One region of the Microbispora sp. CA-135349 genome, then DNA from elsewhere that is predicted to be linked to it. Evidence: riboswitches for the same ligand, from Rfam matches in the RefSeq annotation. Region 1 holds a riboswitch; the other holds the start of a gene.
The links. A riboswitch is a leader RNA that binds a small molecule or an ion and turns the genes downstream of it on or off. The one in region 1 is predicted to bind cyclic di-AMP.

Region 1 (7,688 bases):
CTCTGACGGTCGCGTTCGCGGGATCGGGTGCGGGGCTGACGGTGATCCGCAGCTCCGCGCAGAGCTTGCGGGCCAGCTCCGGGTCGTGGGCGCCGCCGCCCGTGATCAGCAGGCCCTGCTGCCTGGCGATGCCCCGCAGGGCGGCGGGAACGCGCGCGACCAGGTCGGCGACCATCGCCACGACGCGTTCCCGCGCGTACGGCGGGCAGCCGGCGCCCTCCGCCGGATCGCCCGCGGCCACCTGTACGGCGCCCGCGTCGGCGATCTCTCCTGAGCGGATGACGACCGCCTCGGCGATCCCCGCCCCCAGGTCGAGCAGGAGCCGGGGCCTCGGATCGGCGATGTCCAGGCCGCAGCCGACCGCCGCGGCCAGCGGCTCCTCGACGATCGTCACCCGGCAGCGGGCGGCGCTGTTGACGGCCGCGTACGCGGCTCGCCGGTCCAGTCGCGAGGCCGCGACGGGCACGCCGAGCAGAACGCGTTCCAGGGGCGGGTGCCGCTCGGTCACCACGTCGAGCAGCGCCGTGCGGACCAGCCGGGCGCATCCCGGCATGTCGGCCACCATGCCGTGCCGCACCGGCCACCGGCGCGCCCCCGGTTCGCCGCATGCCGACGGACGCTCCTTGACCGCCGTGCTGCCGGACAGCAGCAGCCGGGTCCGCGCGGTGCCGAGGTCGAGAGCCAGGGCCGGTTCCCCGCCTCTCCTCCCGTTGACACCGGTCATGCCGGTCATGACCGTCATGCCGTCATCCGGGCTTCGCCGGCGCAGGCCGCGCACTGCTGCACGTGCGGCGCGAGCCGGAGCCGGTCGAGCGGCAGGAACGCCTCGCATCGGGTGCAGGTGCCGTACAGGCCCCGGTCCATCCGCTCCAGCGCCGCCTCGATCGCGGCGACGTCGAGACGCGCCTGCCGTACGCGCGCGGCGGACGGGCGTGCCACGACGGACGACGCCACGTCGTACGGATCGCGCGTCCGGGCCAGCTCGGCCCGGGCGGCGTGGAGCCGCTCCTCGAGGAGCATGCGCAGCTCGGACAGCTGCGCGGTGTACCGCCGGCACTCCTCCATGAGGAGGCGCGGCGACCTGATCTCTGCCATAAGCGGCATCACTCCAGGTGAAGGATGAGTCGGCGCGCGAGCGTGCGCGCCTCGACGCACCGGTGCCGGTGCACGAGATGAGTACGCGGGCGGGCCCGCGTGGCGGCGGCCGGGGGCTCCGCTCGGAGCGCGGCGTCACGACGACCCGCTCCCCACGGGGACACGCCGACGGCGCCGTGCCGACGGGCACGGCGGGACAGCGGTGTGGCGGGGTGCGGGTGGGCGTGAGCGGGTGCGCGGACGCCGGCGCGCGTCACCGGTCCCGGTCGCCCGGCGCACCGATCCGGCATGGCCGGACATGGATCAGGCGCGCGACGACGAGGGCCGTGACGGTGCCGCGGTTCCCGCGGGCTCCGAGCGGGCTTTGGTCAGCGGACCTGTGGTGGACTGCGTGAGCCGGCGGTGCGGTGCCCGGTCTGCTGCGGGCTGAGGACGATGTCCTCGTGGGCCCGGGCGGGCATCGGTGCGTAGACGGGAGCCACCGTGACCGCCGCGTTGCGCGGCCGCAACGGGAACGGCAGGTGCTCGGGACCGGCGCCGCCGGTGGGCAGGGTCGCCGACTGCGGCGTCCACGCTCCCATCGTCCACAGCTCGGTGGCGCCCTGCGGCGTGCGCTGAGCGGGATCGCCGCCGTACCAGGCGGGGGTGGATGCGACCAGTGCGAGGGCGAGCATCAGCAGGCCCACCACCAACGTGAAGGCGGTGGACCCGCACATGCCACGTCGTGAGGTCGCCATGAGACCGACCATAACCCACCTTCGCGAAACGGTCATCTGCGTTTCCCGCTGCCCGTTTGTGACGTTCGGTGCGCGCCCGATTCCCGGCATTCGTGATGCGTACCCCGTTTTCCGGCGCCGTTCCCGTACGCCCGGGTGCGTTTCCCCTTCCCTCCCGTGCGGCATGTCCCTACCGGCAGGGGATGCGGCACGGCATGCGCCACGCCCGCGCGGAAGCCGCTACGGTGGCCCGCAAGACCGGGTCGCGTGGGAGGGAGGGATCGTGCGACGCAGGCTGACCACCGCGCTGCTGCTCCTGCTGCACGCGATCTTCCTGACCGCGGCCGGCGTGCCCGCGTCCGCGCTGGAGACGCCGCATCGCGTGGCCGCACCGCACAGCACCTTCCCACACGGCGCCTTCCCACACGGCGCCGGCCCGCACCTCGCTCCGGTCCGTCCGGCGGCCGGGACACGCGGTGTGCGCCAGGCGGCCCGCGCCTGGTCCCCGGCGCGTGACGGCGCCCGGCTCACGGACGTCCGGGCCTGCGCTCCGGCGCACGCCACGCGGCCCGCGAACGGCGACCCGTCCCGCGTCCAGGCGGGCGCGGGCGGCCCCGGCGTGTCCGGCGGGCCGGTCGTGCTGCCCAATCCGGCGGCGCCGCGCGGCGGCACCCGGGTCACCCGGGCCGGGCCGCACCACGACGGCCCGCCCGCCCAGTGCCCGCGCCGGGCCGCTACGGCCCGCGCTCCTCCCTCCACGGCGTACTGAGACCTTTTCCCAGTTCGTCACGCCTGTGGAGGCTTCATGTCCCGTGCGCCCCTGTGGCGCGCGGTGGCGGCGCTCGCCGTCATCGCGACCTCACTGCTGCTCGCCCTCACCATGGCCCCGCGCCTCGGCCTCGACCTGCGCGGCGGCACCCAGCTCGTCTTCGAGACGAAGGACTCCCCCACGGTCAAGGCGGACGCCGACGCCACCGACCGTGCCCTCGACGTGCTCCGGCGCAGGGCGGACGCCCTCGGAGTCGTCGATCCCACTCTGGTCCGCTCCGGCGAGAAGCGGATCATCGTCGAACTGCCCGGTGTGCTCGACCCGCGCGAGGCCGCGAAGGTCATCGGCAAGACCGCGCAGCTCAACTTCCATTCCGTGCTCGGTCCCGCGGAGGACGGAGACAAGGACGCGATCGCCGACGAGAGCGGCCAGAAGCTGAAGCTCGGCCCGGTCGCGCTCAGCGGCGCCGGCGTCACGGACGCCGCCGCGCGCACCGACCCCCAGATGGGCCCCGGCTGGTTCGTCACGATCGACTTCAGGGAGCCCGGCCCCTGGCGTGAGCTGACCGGAAAGGCGGCCTGCGCGCCGGTCGGCGACCACAAGCGCCGTGTCGCCATCGTCCTCGACAACGAGGTCATCTCCTCGCCGCAAGTAGCGGAAACGGTGGCCTGCGAGGCCGGGATCCCCGGCGGCACCACGCAGATCACCGGGTCGTTCACGGCCCAGGAGGCCCAGAACCTCGCGGTGCTGGTCAAGGGTGGCTCGCTTCCGGTGCCGCTGGAACTGGTCGAGCAGCGCACGGTCGGCCCGACCCTCGGCGCCGACGCCATCGCGGCGAGCGCCAAGGCCGGCATCGTCGGGGTCATCCTGACCGCGCTGTTCATCGGCGTCGTCTACCGCCTGGTGGGCGTGCTGGCCGCGGTCGCGCTCGCCTGCTACGGCCTGATCTCGTACGCCGGGCTCGTGGCCATGGGAGCCACGCTCACGCTGCCCGGCCTGGCCGGGTTCGTCCTGGCGATCGGCATGGCGGTGGACGCCAACGTGCTGGTTTTCGAACGGGCCAGGGAGGAGTATGGCGAGGCGCCACGCCGGGGCCTCAAGGCGGCCCTCGACCGTGGCTTCAAGAACGCCTGGAGCGCGATCGCCGACTCCAACATCACCACCCTGCTCGCCGCCGGGCTCCTGTTCTGGCTGGCGTCCGGGCCGGTGAAGGGCTTCGGCGTGACGCTGGCCATCGGCGTGCTCGCCTCGCTGGTCTCAGCGATGCTGATCACCCGGGTGCTCACCGCCGCCCTCATCGGCAGGATCGGCCCGCGGGCGTCCGGCCTCGGCTCGATCGGCCGGGTCAGGACCTGGCTGACCCGGCGTGACCCGGACCTGATGCGGGGCAGGCGGCTGTGGCTCGCCGTCGCGGCCGGGCTGCTCGTGCTGGCGGGCGCCGGGCTGGTCGCCCGTGGCCTCAACTACGGCGTCGAGTTCACCGGCGGCCGGATCGTCGAGTTCGGCACGAGCAGGCCCGTCGACGTCGCGACGGCCAGGCAGGCGGTTGCGGACGCCGGGTTCCCCTCGGCCGTCGTGCAGCGGTCGGATGACGCGATCTCGGTGCGCACCGGGCAGATCAGCGCCGACGACGTGGTCCGCATGGAGGAGGCGCTGGACCGGCGCGTGGGCGACGTCACCAAGCAGCGCGACGAGCTCATCGGGCCGAGCCTCGGCGAGGAACTGCGCCGCAACGCGCTCATCGCGCTCGCCGTCGCGCTCGCGGCGCAGCTCGTCTACCTGGCGTTGCGGTTCCGGTGGACGTTCGGCACGGCGGCCGTGGCGGCGCTGTTCGTGGACGCGGCCGTCGTCGTCGGCGCGTTCGCCTGGCTCGGCAAGCCGATCGACGGCGTCTTCCTGGCCGCGATGCTCACGATCATCGGCTATTCGGTCAACGACAAGGTCGTGCTCTTCGACCGGGTGCGCGAGCTGTGGCCGGTGCGGCGCGGGGAGCCGTTCCACCGGGTGGTGAACACCGCGATCCTGCAGACCGTGCCGCGCACCGTCAACACCGGGCTCGGGGCGCTGTTCATCCTGGCGGCGCTGGCGGTGTTCGGCGGCGACTCGCTGCGCGACTTCGCCGTCGCCCTGCTGATCGGCATCATCGTCGGCACGCTGTCGTCGTCGTTCGTGGCCGGGCCGGTGGCGATCGCGCTGGAGAGGCGCACCTCGCAGCCGCCGCCCGCTCCCGCCGCCCCGCGCCGCAGGCCCGTCACTCGCGACGGATCGGGCGCGGTCGTCTGAGTCGCGAGTCGTGGCCCCGGGACGTGCCCGGGGCCACGAGAGCGGATCAGCGCCGGATCAGGGCCGGATCAGGGCCGGCCGAGTGCGCGCAGCTCAGCGGGCGTCAGCGCGGAGACGTTCTGGTCGATGGGCGAGTCGGTGTACTGGTGGATCGCCCAGGACTTCCAGTCGGCGGGCGGCGTGATGTCGCCCGGGGCCTTGCTGTAGTGGGCCACCCACAGCGGGTACTGGCCGAGGCCGCCGCCGTACTCGTTCGCGAAGTTCCAGCCGCTGTAGAACATCGGCCTGGTCCCGGTCTTGGCCGTCACGTACTCCAGCCAGGTCTTGGCCCACTTGTTGACGTGTGCGACCGACTCGCCGTCGGTGGTCTCCAGGTCGAGCACCAGGATGTCGCCGGGCTTGCTCGGCTGCGCGTTCACCACGCCGAGGAAGTGGTCGGCCTCGGCGATCGGGTCGTTGGAGGGATGACCGAAGTGGTAGACACCCCGGACGATGCCCTTCTTGGCCAGTTCCCGCCAGTGCCGGGGGAAGGACGAGTCGACCCAGGACGTGCCCTCGGTGGCCTTGATGAAGCCGAACTGCGCGCGGCTGTTCACCCAGTCGTGGTCGGCCTCGTAGCCGGAGACGTCCTGGCCGTACGTGTGCGGGTTGGCGTAGGCCGGGGCGGACAGGACGACGGCCGCCGTGACGCTGGCCGAGGCGGCCGAGACCGCGAGGGTCGCCGCCGCGAGGGCGGAGCGCAGGCGCCGGCGGGAGGGCCGGCGGCCGAGGGAGAGCCGATGGGTGGGCATACGGGGTTGACTCCTTGCTTCCATGCCGCCTACCGGGTTAGCTGACGGGTTCGGGCAGGAAGTGCCCTACGGACGCATCTGGGGGCTGCGCCCGATTCACCCCAGGAAATGGGTCCCCGGCTCCGCAGGACGCGGATTCGGCGGCCGCGCGATCATCCTGATCGCGTGGACCGGGCAACGACACGGCAACGGACACGAGAAGGCGGAGACCGCCGGTACCCATTGCCGTGGCACCTAAAGGTACACACCGCACCAGAATGGTGTAAACAGGACAAAAGGCGTCTTTACCTGCGCCGATGCGAGCTGCCGCGGCCGGGATGGCGTCGGCGTACCCTAGGGCCCGTCGGGCCGGGGTAAGGATCACGGCTACCGACGTTGAGTAGTCGATCAATCGCCCTACGTGAAAGAGTCCGTCTCCGGAGAGGATCACCCTCCTCCTCCCTCCCGAACCTGGGGAGGGGATCGCGACGAACGGGTGTGAGAGGCATCCCTCATCACGTGGCGTGTGTCATGGACGGGAACGGCCGGTGGGCCGCGCAACGGTCGCTGCCCCGCACCGCGGGGCATCGGGCGGCGGAGGCCGCCGTGATCGACGTCATCGAGGCGGCGCACACGGCCGGCGTCGAGTGGTTGAGCCTCTACGCCTTCTCAACGGAGAACTGGCGGCGCCCGGCCCCCGAGGTCGACGTCCTGCTGCGCCTGGTGCGGCGCGCCATCCGCGTCATCCGCACCTCCGGAGAGCAGCGGATCTCCAACTTCATGCTGTGGCAGGTGGCGTACGCCGAATGGGTCTTCCCCCGGGTGCTGTGGCCCGACTTCCGGGCCGAGCACTTCTGGGAGTGCCTGGAGGCCTACCGGCGGCGCGAGCGCCGGCTCGGCGGCGTACGGGCACCGGCCCCTACGGGAAAGGGATGTCGATGAGCGACGCAGCAGCAGCCGGAACCGACGCCGATCCGCTCGGCCCGGGATCGATGCTCCACCGGTTGACCCGGCAGGCACGCTGGGGGCTGGTGGCGACCCGGGCCATCGTCCTGGAGGCCGCGCACCCGCAGATCGGCGCGGCGTTGATCACCAACTCGACCTTCGTCGCGCACCCGTGGCGGCGGCTGCGCAACACCGTGCTCAGCGCGCAGCGGATGGTCGACCCCGACATTCAGGTGCGGCAGCGGGAGGCGGCCCGGCTCAACCGCATGCACGCCCGCATCACCGGTATCGACGCGGAGGGCCGCCCGTTCAACGCCGCCGACTCCGAGGCGCGCGCCTGGGTGGTGGCGACGCTGTTCGAGTCCACGGTCACGATGTGCCGGCTGAGCGGCGAGTCCCTCGACGGCCCCGCCCTGGACCGGCTGTACGCCGAGTTCCGGGCGTTCCTCGCCCTGATGGACCCCTACGGGGGCAAGCTGCCGCCCACCATGCGGGAGTTCTGGCGCTACTACGCGCGCGCCGTGGAAGAGCGGCTGGAGAACACCGAAGCGGTCCACATCATCCTCGACCGCCTGTTCGCGCAGGTGCCCGCTCCCACCCCCTCTGCTACGGGACCGGCCGGCCGTGTGGGCGGCGGGCAGGGCGCTCGCCGGGCCCACGGCCAGCGCCGTCGTCGTGGCGTCGCTGCCCGAGTCGCTCCGCGCGCGACTGGGGCTCGCCGAGGTGCCGGGCACACGCACGCTGATGCACGCCGCCTACCTGTCCACTCATCTCGCGACGCGGCTGCTGCCGGAGTCGTGGACACGGCTCGACACGGTAATGACCATGCTCGATCCGGCCTACGCGCCTCAGCGCGGCGGCGACGCGCCGCCGGCTGCCGGCACTCCGGCGCCTACGACCAGTTGTTCGCCCAGTCCTGACGGCCTCGCCACGTTCCCCTCGCCGAATTCATCGAGCGCACCGGTCGGCCGTCTCGCCCCCGGCGTCGCCGAGCATGCCGCCCAGGAAGATCCAGTCGCAGCGGCCGGTGTCCGACGAGAACCGCCACCGGCCGTTGACGACGTGGCCCCCGTCGGCCGGCCGGGCGATGCCCATCGGTTCCGTGACCGG
Region 2 (7,688 bases), 980 kb from region 1:
GGTCAATCCGCACAACCGGCGGGAGACGCTGCTGCGGCTGACCGACAACGGACGGCGGATCGTGGACGAGGTAACGGCCCGGCGCAAGAAGGAGATCACCGCGATCCTCACGCGGATGCCGGCGGCCCAGCGGCGGGCCCTCATCGTCGCGATGCGGGAGTTCAACGACGCGGCGGGCGAACCGCCCGCCCGCATCGCCTTCCCGCTGGGGTGGCCCGGCCCGTCCTCCTGATCGCCGTGTCGGGCGGGCCCTCGGCGTCGCGAACCCTCGCGGGCGGCCCGGCAGCGGGGCCACAGCAGGTCAGCAGCGGATCAGCAGCCGGAGGCGGCGCAGGCCCCGGGGATGAGCCCGGGGGCTCCGTCGGCGCCCGAGGGCACCTCACCCCGGTCCTGGCCGGCACCGCCCTTCGGGGCACCGCCCGTCTTGCCCGACGAGCCGGTCCCGGCCCGGCCCGCTCCGGCGCTCTTGCGACCGGACGAGCCCCCGCCCGAGGAGCCGGAGGCGGTGTCCGCGCCTCCTCCGGCGGATGCCTGCGCTCCACCGGAGCCGTCTCCGCCGGACCCGATCGCGCCCTGGTCCGACGAGCCCTGGTCCGGCGAGCCCTGCGCGTCCTGTCCGTCCCCCGCAGCGGCGTCGTCACCGGAGGAACCGGCGGAGCCGGCGGTATCGCCGTCCTGTGCGGGGGCCGCCGACTGCTGCGTGCCGCCCGCGGCGGGCGGACCCAACGGGTCCGAGCCGCTGGCGAGCGCGTAACCCGCTCCCCCGGCGGCCAGCACGGCGACCAGGGCCGCGGCGGCGATGATGAGGGGTTTTCTGTTCTTCGGCCTGGTCGCCGGCTCCTCCTGACTGGAGAGGACTTCCTGCCGGAACCGATCATCCTGGCTCGTCTGCGAGGGGACGTGCCCGTGCATGTGAGACAACTCCCAGCGGTCGTTTCGGGGGAAAGCTCCACGGCTTCCGCGGGTGGCTGCCCACCTTAGCCCCACTGGTGACCAAATCTCACAAAGAGCACCAAACAATCATGAATTCCCCAGGGTTTCCTCTGGTCCGGGCACGCCCCGCACCAGCTCAGCGGCTGTGCGTCGCGGCGCTGTGGCAGTCGGTGTACGTGTAGGGGTTGTCGAGAATCTCCGTTTCGGGGATGTCGGGGTTCATCCCCTTCTGCCACGCCTCCTCGCCCAGCGTCACACGCAGATACTCGACGGTCCGCTCCACCTCGCGGCGGGCCGCGGCGAGGTCCACGCCGACAAGGCGGTGCTCGTGCTTCACCACGCGACCGTTCACGAGCACCGTGTGCACGTCGCCGCGCCGCGCCTGGAACGCGACATGCTCGTACGGATCGAGCACAGGCGGGGAGCACCCGCCGGACGGGGTACGACGGGCAAGGGGCGGGCACATCCGCCTTGACGCAGGTTCGGCGGGCGCCGCCGCGGGCGAGGGGCCCGTTTCGCCCGGCGGGCGGGGACGCCACCGATTCACGCCGAGAGCGCGAGAGTGGAGGTGCCTGCCATGAGGGGACGCGCTCTGCCGGCGGCCCTGCTGGCGGCCGGTCTGCTGACCGGCGGCGCGCGGGGCGCCGCTCTCGCCGCGACGACCCCGGTTCAGACGCCGACACCGACGCCGACACCGGCTGCACCGGTCGGCACGACTCTCGCCACCGATCACAACGAGCAGGACGTCATGTTCGCCCGGATGATGATCCCGCACCATCGTCAGGCGGTGGAGATGGCGAAACTGGCCGAGGGACGGGCGTCGGACCCCCGGGTCGTGCGGCTCGCGGAGCGGATCGAAACCGCCCAGGCCCCCGAGATCCGGACGATGAGCGGCTGGCTCACGGCCTGGGGCGAGCCGGTGCCCGGCGAGAGCCCCGCGCCGGCGCACCAGCACGCCATGCCCGGCATGATGTCCCCCGAGGAGATGCGCCGTCTCGAAGGGCTGTCCGGCCGGGCCTTCGACCGGGAGTTCCTCTCGATGATGATCCGGCACCACGAGGGCGCGGTCACCATGGCGCGGGACGAGCTGCGCGGCGGGGTCTACGAGCCGGCCCGGCGGCTGGCGGCGTCCGTCGTGTCCACGCAGTCGGCCGAGATCACGGAGATGAAGCGCCTGCGGGGATGAGGCGGACGACGTGGGCGGCCGCCGACGGTGTCAGACGGTGCTCGGGCGACGGGCGCCGTCTCCCCCTCCGAGTGCCGGAGCGCCGGACGCCGCCGCATCGACGAACGCCGCATTGACGGGGGCCACATCGACTGACGCCGGACCGCCGGACGCCACATTGACGGGCGCTGGATTCACGGACGCCCGCGCGGACGGGCGAGCGGCCTGCGTCGTGGCCCCCACCGTGGCACGCGCCGTGGCCCCCACCGTGGCCCCCACCGTGGCACGCGCCGTGGCCTGCGCCGTGGCCCGTCCGGGACCACGTTTGCGGTGCCGTCCGCCGGAGGTCGCCGCCGCGGCCTTGACCCGGAGCCCGGTGACGGCGGTGGAGACGACCGCGAACAGCAGGCCGGCCGGCAGGACGGCGTCGCCGGGCGACCACACGACGCCGGGGGACTGCCCCTGCGTGGCCGCCAAGTTCCTGATGGTGAGCCCCACCGCACCCGGGACGCTCGCGTGCACCGCCGCCACGGGCTGGATCGTCACCGGCGCCTTCGGCGTGACCTTGACCTTGCGCGGCAGGCCGTACCCGACGATCTTGCTTTTGTCGCGTACCTTGCGCTTCAGCCACACGCCGTCGACGTTGCCCTCGATCGTGTGGACCTTTCCGTGGACGACCTTCTCGACCACGCCCACGTGGTCGATGTCTCGGATCTTCTTGGACCCCGACCAGTCGAAGAAGACCACGGCGCCCGGCTCGGGCGTGCCGCTCCACGCGTCGTGCTCCTTGAACCACTTGGCGTGCCGTGTGGTCAGCGCGAACTCGCCGACGCGGTCCTGTACGCCGGCCTGGTCCGCCGCCCAGGAGACGAACATGTCGCACCAGGGGGCGGTCTTGAAGTCGGGGTCCTTGGCGATGGTGTCGGCGTACCATTCGCCGAACTTCGTGTGTTTCCCGGCTCGTTCGCGGTAGCCCAGTTCCGGGCGGACGGCGTCGAGCAGCTGTCGTGCTATCGGATCGGTGGAAATCGCGGGCTCCTCATGGCGCGCTTCGAGACATGACGAACCGGCCCGCGGGCGTGACGGCAGGGCGGCATCACCACGTGACGGCACGGCGGCCGGAAGACACGGCCGCGGCGGGGCGGGATCAGAAACGGGAGACGTGGCAGCCCGTCACGGGCGCGCCATCACCCCGGAAGCCTGGAGACGTTCCAGGGCGGGCATGTGGACCGGGTGACGGACCCGGACCGGGTGGGCAGGTGGAGCGGACACTCCACGCGCTCTCCTCTCCTTGGCCGCCTACCGGGTTAGCTGACGGGTTCGGGCCAGGAGTAGCCCTACCGGATGGTCCGGATTCACCCCAGAAAAGGTGGGTCCCCGGTTCCCGGGATCGATGACGTCCGGGATTCGGCGGTCGCCGGTCGTCCTCGGGTTGAGGACCGCTCACCGGCGTGACACACGGGAAGCTTAGTAGATAACAAGTAAGACACGGCCAAAAACCCGGCAAACAGCCCGATTCCTGCTGCGGTCGGCCGAAGTTTCCCGCAGGTCCCCACGGTCGCGGGCAATCAACCGTGAGATGCGCCACAGGGGGCGCCGACGGCCGGGCGGGGCCTGTAGAGATCACCGCTGTCCGACCACGTGGGTAGCCTTACGGTCATTTCGGATCGACCTACAGAAGGGACCGGGCAGTGCTGGACGACGCCGGACTCCAGGCCCTCCGGGAGGCGGCGCGGCTGTCTCCGGACAACCTCCCCCTACGGCGGCACCTCGCCGGGCAGCTCCTGGCCAAGGGGTATCTCGCCGACGCCGAGGCCGAGTACCGGGCCGCGCTCCTGCTGTCGCCCAGGGACCCGGACGTGGTCGCCGGTCTGGCGGAGGCCTTCGTCCGGCAGAGCTCCTACGGCGCCGCGCTGTCGGCGCTTCAGCCACTCCTGGCCGAGCCCGGTTTCCCGCCGCGGATCGGGCTGCTCGCCGCCAGGGCGCTGCTGGGCGAGGGTGACGTGCCGGGCGCGGCGCGCCGCTACCACGACGCGGTCTCCCGCGATCCGTCGCTGTCCGACCCCGGCCTGGCCGCCCGGCTGGAGCCGCAGCCGGCCACGCCGTACCAGACCCAGACACAGCAGAACCAGGCGCAGCAGCCACAGGCGCAGCAGGCACAGACACATCAGCCACAGGCGCAGCCCGGCACGCCGTACGCGCCGGGGCCGCCACCCGGCCCGGCGTACCCCCCACCCGCGTACCCCGCACCGGCGCACGACGGCGACGTGGAGGTCCAGCGCTCCGGTGTCACCTTCGCCGACGTGGCGGGAATGGAGGCGGTCAAGGAGGCGCTGCGGATGAAGCTCCTGCTCCCCGTCCAGCAGCCCGAGCTGTTCGCCGCGTTCGGCAAGCGGGCGGGCGGCGGAGTGCTGCTGTACGGCCCTCCCGGCGCGGGCAAGACCCACCTGGCGAGGGCGGCGGCGGGAGAGCTCGGCGCGTCGTTCATCGACGTCGGCCTGGCCGACATCCTGGACATGTACATCGGGTCCAGCGAGCGCAACCTGCACGCCACGTTCGAGATGGCCCGGCGCAACCGGCCGTGCGTGCTCTTCTTCGACGAGGTCGACGCGCTGGCCGCGCGCCGCTCGGACATGCGCCAGGCGCACACCCGCCAGCTGGTCAACCAGTTCCTCGCCGAGCTCGACGGCGTGGACGAGAACGCCAACGACGGCGTCCTGGTGCTGGCGGCCACCAACGCGCCCTGGTACATCGACGTCGCGTTCCGGCGGCCCGGCCGGTTCGACCAGCTGGTGTTCGTGCCGCCGCCCGACGCCGCGGCCCGCGCCGCCATCCTGCGCATCCTCTGCCGCGACAAGCCGCTGGCCGAGATGGACTACGACGCCGTGGCCCGGGTGACGGACGGGTTCGTCGGGGCGGACCTCAAGGGCGTCGTCGACCGCGCGGTGGAAACCAAGCTGCATCAGTCGATCAGCGCGGGCCGGCCCATCCCCCTGTCCACACCCGACCTGCTGGCCGCGGCCCAGGCGGTGCGGCCCACGGCCGTACGCGAGTGGCTGACCACCGCGCGCAACTACGTCCTGCACGCCAACGACTCCGGCGCCTGGGACGAGCTGATGCCCTGGATCAACGGCACATCCAACGGCGCGTTCGGCGGCAAGAAGGGCGGCAAGGGCAGGTGGTGATGGCCGCGGCGCCGCTTGAGCGGGCGCGCACGCTGCTCACGCTGAACCGCCCGGCGGAGGCCGAACGGGAACTGCGCGGCCTGCTCGCCCGGGAGCCCGAGAACGTCGACGGGCACGCCTTCCTCTCCGTGGCGCTGACGCAGCAGCACAGGGCGTCCGAGGGGATCGGCGAGGCCACCGAGGCCGTGCGGCTCGCGCCCGACCACTGGTTTCCCCACTACGTCGCCGGGCACGCGTACCACCGGGCGGGGCGACCGCACGAGGCCGTCGCCGCCGCGCGGGCGTGCCTGGCGCTGTCCCCCGAGCACGCGCCGGCGTGGGAGCTGCTCGCCCGGGCGCACGTCTCCCTCGAGCAGTGGCCGCAGGCGGCCGACGCGGCGGGTCGGGGGCTCGCCGTCGCTCCGGAGGACGTCGACCTGGCCGGCATCCTCGCGGTGGCCCTCACCATGCTCGGCGACGCCCTCCGGGCGAAGGAGGCGGCCGCGCGCGCCGTCGGGCTGGATCCCGAGAGCGCGACGGCCCATCTGGCGTACGGGCGGGCGCAGCTCGCCTTCGGCGCGCCGGCCGAGGCGGCCCGCGCGTTCCGCGAGGTGCTCCGCCTCGACCCCGGGTTCGACCAGGCCAGGGACCTGCTGGTGGCGGCGTTGAAGCGGCGCAACCCCGTCTACCGCGTGCTCGCGCGCCTTCGCGGCACGTTCTCCGGTGGATGGCGGATGGTGTTCCTGCTGCCGGCCGTGCCGCCGCTCATCGCCGTCTTCGTCCTCATCGCGCTGCTGCACTGGGCGGCCTGGGTCGCCGAGGCGGTCACCACCCTGCGCCTGGCCCGGGCCAGGGCCACCAGGCTGCTCTTCGACATCAGGGAGGCGAGAGTGGCGGCGCTGTGCTGCTGCCTGCCCGCCGCGGGTGCGGCGCTGCTCGTGGCCGGCGTGGCGACCGGCGGGGAGGCGCCCGCGGTGGCGGGCGCCGCCGTCATGGCCCTGGTCACCCCCGTGCAGGAGGCGGCGCACACGAGCGCGCCCCGCGGCCGCATCGTGCTGTACGGCTGGTCGGGCCTTTTGGGGCTGGCCGCCGTCCTGTCGGCGATCGCGTCCCTCCCCACCGTCGCGCTGCTCACGGCGTACGCCGGGGTGGCCTCCATCTGGGTGGCGGCGGGCGTGCGGCGCCTGTTCGGGACGGGTGCGGCGCACGCGCTCTGACCGGCCCGGGGCGATTGCTTAGTTAGTCAAAGCAAGCATTATCGTGGCCCTCCTGGACCCGCCGCCGGAGGCGACCGGCTCGTGCGGGAGCGTGATCACAGGTGGAGGGACTATGACCGACGCGATGTGGGCCGGCACGGTCGCCGTGACCGGGCACGAAGGCGCCGGCCTCGAAGCGTACGCGGCCCGGCCGCTCGGCTCCGCCCCGCACGGCGGGGTCGTGGTGATTCATCACATGCCCGGCTACGACGAGGCCACCAAGGAGATCGTCCGCAGGTTCGCGGCGAACGGCTACGCCGCGATCTGCCCGAATCTGTACTCCCGGGAGGGCGCCGGCGTCAGCCCGGACGACCAGGCCGCGGCGGCCCGGGCCAAGGGCGGCATCCCGGACGAACAGCTCGTCGGCGACGTCGCCGGCGCCGCGGCCCATCTCAAGGGCCTGGAGCAGGCCAACGGCAGGATAGGTGTGATCGGCTACTGCTCCGGCGGACGGCAGGCCTTCCTTTCCGCGTGCTCGCTGGACATCGACGCCGCGGTGGACTGCTACGGCGCCTTCGTCGTCACCGCGCCGCCCGCCGAATATCCGCTCAAGGCCGAGCCGCTGATCTCCCGGGCCGCCGATCTGTCCTGCCCGCTGCTCGGGCTCTTCGGCGCGGACGACAAGTTCCCCTCGCCGGAAGAGGTGGGAGTGCTCTCCGCGGAGCTGGAGAAACTGGGCAAGGAACACGAGTTCCACGTCTTCCCCGACGCCGGCCACGCGTTCTTCGCCGTGGACCGGCCGGCCTACCGTCCCGCCGCCGCGGTGGAGGGCTGGAAGAAGGTCTTCGGCTTCTTCGGCCGCCACCTCGCCGCCTGAGGAGACCAGGATGTGCACCTATCTCACCGAGAAGATCCGTCTCGACGGGGCCGCCAAGGGGGCTTCGGGCTGGTTCACCGTCACCGACGGCATGGTCTACGTCGATCACCCCTACCACGCGTGCCATGAGCACACGGTGAACATCGACCTGACCAACCCTTCGGAGGGCCCGTCGGCCCGGGTCGCCATCGAGCTCACCGAGGAGGCGGCGCTCGCGCTGGTCGAGGCGATCCACAAGGCCCTGGCCGCGGCGCCGCCCGGCCTCGCGTCGGCAGGGCCCCCTCCCGCCTCCGCCTGATCCGGCTCTCCCGATGCGGACTCGTCCGCCCGCCCTGCCGCGTCCGCTCGGGCCG

Region 2: another riboswitch for cyclic di-AMP. It lies ahead of ACQPZZ_RS25250 (CHAP domain-containing protein); the one in region 1 lies ahead of ACQPZZ_RS21085 (glycoside hydrolase family 25 protein).

Annotation. Positions count from the first base shown of each region.
Region 1 is NZ_CP192001.1:4,508,424-4,516,111, forward strand. Features, by position in the region: gene ACQPZZ_RS21060 (rod shape-determining protein) at 1-742, opposite strand, end outside; gene ACQPZZ_RS21065 (TraR/DksA family transcriptional regulator) at 739-1,095, opposite strand; gene ACQPZZ_RS21070 (hypothetical protein) at 1,464-1,832, opposite strand; gene ACQPZZ_RS21075 (hypothetical protein) at 2,095-2,580, shown strand; gene secD (protein translocase subunit SecD) at 2,617-4,863, shown strand; gene ACQPZZ_RS21085 (glycoside hydrolase family 25 protein) at 4,932-5,654, opposite strand; cyclic di-AMP (ydaO/yuaA leader) riboswitch at 5,666-5,807, opposite strand; gene ACQPZZ_RS21090 (undecaprenyl diphosphate synthase family protein) at 6,165-6,575, shown strand; gene ACQPZZ_RS21095 (oxygenase MpaB family protein) at 6,572-7,498, shown strand; gene ACQPZZ_RS21100 (hypothetical protein) at 7,527-7,673, opposite strand.
Region 2 is NZ_CP192001.1:5,485,554-5,493,241, forward strand. Features, by position in the region: gene ACQPZZ_RS25230 (MarR family winged helix-turn-helix transcriptional regulator) at 1-232, shown strand, start outside; gene ACQPZZ_RS25235 (hypothetical protein) at 313-912, opposite strand; gene ACQPZZ_RS25240 (hypothetical protein) at 1,070-1,348, opposite strand; gene ACQPZZ_RS25245 (DUF305 domain-containing protein) at 1,511-2,119, shown strand; gene ACQPZZ_RS25250 (CHAP domain-containing protein) at 2,150-3,211, opposite strand; cyclic di-AMP (ydaO/yuaA leader) riboswitch at 3,379-3,521, opposite strand; gene ACQPZZ_RS25255 (AAA family ATPase) at 3,790-5,283, shown strand; gene ACQPZZ_RS25260 (tetratricopeptide repeat protein) at 5,283-6,479, shown strand; gene ACQPZZ_RS25265 (dienelactone hydrolase family protein) at 6,592-7,335, shown strand; gene ACQPZZ_RS25270 (DUF6295 family protein) at 7,346-7,633, shown strand.